Regions from separate parts of the Solibacillus sp. FSL K6-4121 genome, predicted to be linked through region 2. Evidence: riboswitches for the same ligand, from Rfam matches in the RefSeq annotation. Region 2 holds a riboswitch; the other holds the start of a gene.
What was found. A riboswitch is a leader RNA that binds a small molecule or an ion and turns the genes downstream of it on or off. The one in region 2 is predicted to bind S-adenosylmethionine.
Positions count from the first base shown of each region.

Region 1: another riboswitch for S-adenosylmethionine. It lies ahead of metK (methionine adenosyltransferase); the one in region 2 lies ahead of MHH95_RS06040 (O-acetylhomoserine aminocarboxypropyltransferase/cysteine synthase family protein).

Region 1 covers NZ_JBBOCS010000002.1:1,707,136-1,710,319, reverse strand. Annotated here, with positions in the region: gene pckA (phosphoenolpyruvate carboxykinase (ATP)) at 1-964, opposite strand, end outside; SAM riboswitch class I at 1,165-1,280, shown strand; gene metK (methionine adenosyltransferase) at 1,542-2,738, shown strand; gene MHH95_RS18255 (gamma carbonic anhydrase) at 2,843-3,184, opposite strand, start outside.
Region 2 covers NZ_JBBOCS010000001.1:1,188,040-1,191,223, forward strand. Annotated here, with positions in the region: gene MHH95_RS06035 (DASS family sodium-coupled anion symporter) at 1-494, opposite strand, end outside; SAM riboswitch class I at 851-965, shown strand; gene MHH95_RS06040 (O-acetylhomoserine aminocarboxypropyltransferase/cysteine synthase family protein) at 1,082-2,386, shown strand; gene MHH95_RS06045 (hypothetical protein) at 2,575-2,973, shown strand.

The DNA.
Region 1 (3,184 bases), on a different contig from region 2:
ATGCAACACGAGTATTTTCTGTTAAAGATCCATCGTCGTAGTCACAAATGCGTGATTCTGAATCAACCGCTACATTTTCCAATACAGAACCGAAGCGGATTGCATTGTAAATTTCCGGCTCATTTTCAGCAGAGAGGTTAATTGTTTTTGCATAGCATCCACCCTCAATGTTGAAAACACCATTATCAGACCAACCGTGTTCATCATCCCCGATTAATTTGCGGTCGCAATCCGCTGATAAAGTTGTTTTACCAGTACCTGATAAACCGAAGAACAGGGCAACGTCGCCTTTTTCGCCAACGTTAGCTGAGCAGTGCATTGGGAAAATACCTTGTTCAGGCAATAAATAGTTCATAATCCCGAAAATTGATTTTTTCATTTCGCCAGCATATTCAGTACCACCGATTAAGATGATTTTCTTTTCAATTGATGTTATAATAAATGTTTCCGAACCAGTTCCATCTACTTCAGGATCTGCTTTAAAGTTTGGAGCAGAAACAATTGTAAAGTCAGCAACATGTGCAGCTAATTCTTCTGCTGTAGGACGGATGAATAATTGATGACAGAATAGGTTATGCCAAGCATATTCGTTAATTACTTTAATCGATAATTGAGAGTCTTTGTCAGCACCCGCAAAACCGTTGAATACAAATAATTCATCGCGTTCTTTTAGGTAGTTTACAACTTTGACATAAAGCTTATCAAATACTTCTGAAGAGATAGGACGGTTAACTTTACCCCAATCAATTTTATCTTTAGAGTTTTCCTCTTCAACGATATATTTATCTTTAGGTGATCGACCAGTATATTTACCTGTTTCAGCACGTAATGCGCCATCAACAGTTAACATTGCTTCTCCACGTGATGTAGCTTTTTCAACTAATTGTGGAACAGATAATTGAGTTTTGATGTTTTCCCCGTTTAAAAGTTCTTTCAGCTCGTTAGCAATTTCTACCGAATTCATCTATTAAATACCATCCTTTTTTATAGTATTCCCTTATAGTAGGGGAGTTGTTATTAATTCAAAAATAGTATAACACATTGAAGGATATAATCTATACTAATTATGAATTATTTTTTTGTGGAATTTTTAACTGTTTAAAATCAGACAAAATTTATTGACAGCACTTATTTTTTTATGTAGGATGTGTAATTGAACGGATACTCTTATCCCGAGCTGGTGGAGGGGCAGGCCCTATGAAACCCGGCAACCTGCGTATATTTTATACGTGTTGGTGCCAACCTGATGCAAGGGCAAAATTTCCCTTGAACGATAAGAGTGAAAGGTAACGAAACGTAATATCCTTTCCTCACGTGTGATGAACACGGTTATGAGTGAAAGGATTTTTTTATTTGAATTTACAATTTCGTATTGAGCGAAAATTATATAGTTACAGCCTTTCAGACCCTCGTGTTAAAGCAAATAAAGCTTGACGTTAATAATGCTACTATGCCACGGTGTAAGACGCAATATAACGGACATGGGTAATGAGTACCGTATCAATAAAAACAATTGCCAAAGTGAATTAGGAGGAAATGACATGAAAAATCGTCGACTGTTTACATCAGAAAGTGTAACGGAAGGACATCCAGATAAAATTTGCGATCAAATTTCGGATGCCATTTTAGACGCAATTTTAGCAGCAGATCCAAATGCACGTGTAGCTTGTGAAACTACGGTAACAACAGGCTTAGTATTAGTATCTGGTGAAATTACAACTTCTACTTATGTAGATATGAAAGGTATTATCCGTGATACGGTAGCAGAGATTGGCTATACGCGCGGAAAATATGGTTTTGACGCAGAGAACTTAGCGGTACTTGTTGCAGTTGGTGAACAATCACCGGATATTGCACAAGGTGTAGATCAGGCTTTAGAAGCGCGTGAAGGTTCTATGACAGAAGATCAATTAGAAGCAATCGGTGCTGGAGACCAAGGTTTAATGTTCGGCTACGCATGTAATGAAACACCGGAACTTATGCCGATGCCTATTTCTTTAGCTCATAAATTAGCTCGTCGTTTAACAGAAGTGCGTAAATCAGGGGAATTAGAATATTTACGTCCGGATGGTAAAACACAAGTAACAATCGAATACGATGAAAACAATGAGCCTGTTCGTGTGGATACAATCGTTATTTCAACACAGCATGATGAAGAAGCGACATTGGAGCAAATTCAAACGGATATTAAAGAACATGTTATTAAACCAGTAGTTCCTTCTGAGTTATTAGATGAAGCAACTAAATATTTCATTAATCCAACAGGTCGATTCGTAATTGGTGGTCCAAAAGGAGATGCTGGTCTAACAGGTCGTAAAATTATCGTAGATACGTACGGTGGTTACGCACGTCACGGTGGTGGTGCATTCTCTGGTAAGGATGCAACGAAAGTGGACCGTTCAGCAGCATATGCAGCTCGTTATGTCGCAAAAAACATCGTTGCTGCAGGCTTAGCGGATCGTGCTGAAGTTCAATTGGCTTATGCAATCGGTGTTGCACAACCAGTATCAATTGCGGTAGATACATTCGGAACTGGTAAAGTAGAATCTTCCAAAATCGTAGAATGGGTTCGAGAGCTATTTGATTTACGCCCAGCAGGAATTATTAAAATGTTGGATTTACGCCGTCCAATCTATAAACAAACAGCAGCATATGGACACTTCGGTCGTACTGACATCAATGTACCATGGGAAAATACAGATAAAGCGGCAGAACTTAAAGAAAAAGCCGGAATTTAAAGAAAGAAGGAGCGTTCATTTAAATGGACGGCTCCTTTTCTATTATAATGAAAAATAATACTTCCTTCCTTTATATTGTAAGTAATTGGATTGATAGCGGAATGTTACTTCTGCAATGATTTATAATATTGTCCCTTCGCTACGTATTCATTAATTATGCGATCCATATCTGCCCGGTCCTCTGCATTTACTTCACGTACAACTTTTGCTGGGCGCCCCATAGCAAGTGAATTGGGAGGAATTACTTTTCCAGGTGGTACGAGACTACCTGCACCAATAAATGCTCCTTCGCCTATTTCTGCACCATCCAAAATGATGGAACCCATGCCGATTAAAGCGCGTTTTCTTATTGTACAGCTATGTAATGTTACTTGATGACCTACTGTAACTTCATCTTCAATAATGAGTGGAGCTGCAGGGCTTTGGTGAAGACAACTTAAATCCTG
Region 2 (3,184 bases):
CGAGCAGTCGCGCTTGGTACAACAAAAGCTAATACAATTGCTACTAAAATAGCCCCTACTACTAATGCTTTCGTTTTTGTTCCAACTAATGATAAAACCCACAGTGCAATACGCTTATGAAGGTTCGTTATTTGCATGGCAGCTGCTAAAAATAATGCAGCCCCGACTAACGCAACCGAGGAACTACTAAATCCACCTAACGCTAATTTTAACGCTTCTTTAGTGCCCATTTGTACGGAAGGATCTTCCATACTCGGAGCCAAACCTAATAAAACAGCGATGGCAGCTAATATCATTGCAGAACTAACCGGATAGGCTACCGCTTCGGTTACCCATAATATAACGGCAAATGCTAAAATAGCTAATGCTCGTTGTCCAACAACGGGAAGATCTCCACCACTATTTGGAAGTAAAACAATGGTAATGAGTGCTGCAAACGCTAAAACTATCCATAATGGTTTTAAATTTCGTTTACTTGTCGCTTCTGTTGCCATACTTAACGCCTCACTTCGTTTAAAGTTTTAGTTAAATAATAAATTAATAAGACAAAATATACCCATTCTTCTAAAAGTAAAATATATTCTTTATTTCCAATTGCAAGGGAAATCCCTTAACAATTATGATTATAGCACTTCCAAAAAATGATACATGTTAATATTTGGTGAATAAATATATTGAGAAAAATTTTGTTTTAAGCAGAAATTGTATAGAATAGTATAATAATTTTAGTGTGGGAAGATAAAATATTTTTATGAATTAATTTAAAATCAGAAAATTTTAATTTTTCGGTTGACTTATAGAATTACTCTGCTTTATACTGAGAATCAACGATGGAACATAAATCACATATCTCTTATCAAGAGCGGCGGAGGGAATAGGCCCTGAGATGCCCGGCAACCAGTAAGTGATGAACTGACTAAGGTGCTAAATCCTACAAAATGGACAATCATTTTGAAAGATAAGAGGAGGCAAACTTGCTCATGCGCAACCCTCTTCTTAACTGAAGAGGGTTTTTTTCATTTAAAAAATCCTCCTCAAAAACACCGATTTCACCATCGAATAATTTTAGGAGGTTATTAGAGTGACGAATTTAAGACCAGAAACTTTATTATTGCACGGGGGGCAAAAGCCAGATCCTGTAACGGGGGCGATTGCAGTTCCTGTATATCGTACAACTGCCTATGCATTCAATGACACTGCTCATGCGCAACGTCTATTTGCATTACAGGAAACTGGCAATATTTATTCTCGTATTATGAATCCTACAGTGGGGGCATTTGAAGAACGGGTTGCTTTACTTGAGGGGGGCACAGCTGCAGTAGGGCTTTCATCTGGCGCAGCAGCAGTGGCATTCTCCATTTTAAATGTAGCCGGTGCAGGAGATGAAATTGTTGCTGCTGGTTCTCTGTACGGAGGAACATACAATTTATTCGCAACTACATTGCCTCGCTACGGCATTACAGTAAAATTTGTGGATGAATCAGATCCTGCAAACTTCCAAGCGGCGATTACTGATAAAACGAAGGCGATCTTCGCTGAAATAATCGGAAATCCAAGCTTGAAAGTTCTCGATATTGAAGCGGTAGCAAACATCGCTCATGACAATGGTCTTCCGTTATTAATCGACAGCACATTTGCTTCCCCATATGGAAGTAATCCGATTGAATTCGGCGCGGATGTTGTCATTCATTCTGCAACAAAATGGATTGGCGGTCATGGAACGACGATCGGCGGGATTGTCGTTGATGCCGGGAAGTTTGACTGGACGCAAGGAAGACATCCAGGATTTACGGAACCGGATGCTTCTTATCATGGTCTACGCTATGGAATTGACACAGCAGGCGCTGCATTTGCGACAAAGCTTCGTGTTCAACTATTGCGTGATTTTGGTCCAACATTATCTGCTGACGCGGCATTTAATTTCCTGCAAGGACTTGAAACGCTTCATTTGCGTATTGTCCGTCACAATGAAAACACACAAAAAGTTGCCGAGTATTTAAGAAACCACCCATTTGTGGAATACGTAAATTACAACGGCTTTGAAGATTTTGAGACACATGATTTGGCGAAAAAATATTTGAAAAACGGCTTCGGATCAATCATTACGTTCGGCATTAAAGGAGGACGTGAAGCAGGTCGCCAAGTAATTGATAACGTGGAATTATTCTCGCATGTAGCTAATGTTGGAGATGCCCGTTCATTGATTATCCATCCTGCGAGCACAACGCACCAACAGTTATCTGCTGAAGAATTAAAAACTGCCGGCGTATCGGAAGAGCTCATTCGCTTATCGATTGGTTTAGAGGCAGCAGAAGATATTATCGCGGATTTAGAACAGGCATTAGCGAAAGTTGCGGCTGAAGTAGGCGCAGAAACAAACGCATAAAACTTTAAAAAAGGCTTAGCTTTTCCCATTCGAGAAGCTAAGCAATTTTTAGAAAATTAATTCCTACTAATTGTATAAGTTTTATTGACAAAATTAATACCTAGTAATACAATTGGAATAATAAAACTACCAACCAAAATATTTGAAATAATGTTGCAGCATTATTGAAAGAAAAGGAGTTGTTCAACATGGGGAAAGTATACAGTGCACAAAATGTAGCAGCCTATATTATTTATGAATTAAACGAAGTAAAGGAATATATAAACGCTTGTGCAATTCAGCAAATTTTAGCGGATGTAAATGTCATGTGGCAAAAGGTTTTTGGGCATAGTGCTTTCTCGGAACAAACTCACAATCTGGAAACAACAGGCTATGTCATAAAGGAAGTTGCTGAGGAGTATAACGTTCATGGAAGTGCGCATATTTTAACTCCAGCACGCGAATGGTTTTTAAAATATGGTGAGTTCCAATTAGTGCAACGCCCATATGCGGTGCCAAACTACTCCGTGAAAGAAGAACTTGTTATGACAAAAATTTTAAATGCGCATCGTTTACGCGTATATAATTCTGTAAATGTAGCAGTATAAAATAACTTTAAACACTAGCCGGAGAATTTCTGCTAGTGTTTTTGTTTACCCGATTTAGCTATTAAACAATAGAATTTAAATGAAATTTGACCGTTTACAGTAAACAAATGTCCTTCTAGGAGAGATTCTCCTTGTTTTCATGTATTATATAGGATAGAATTTCTTTAAGATAAATTATTTGAATTATTCGTCAATATATATGTGTTAAGAA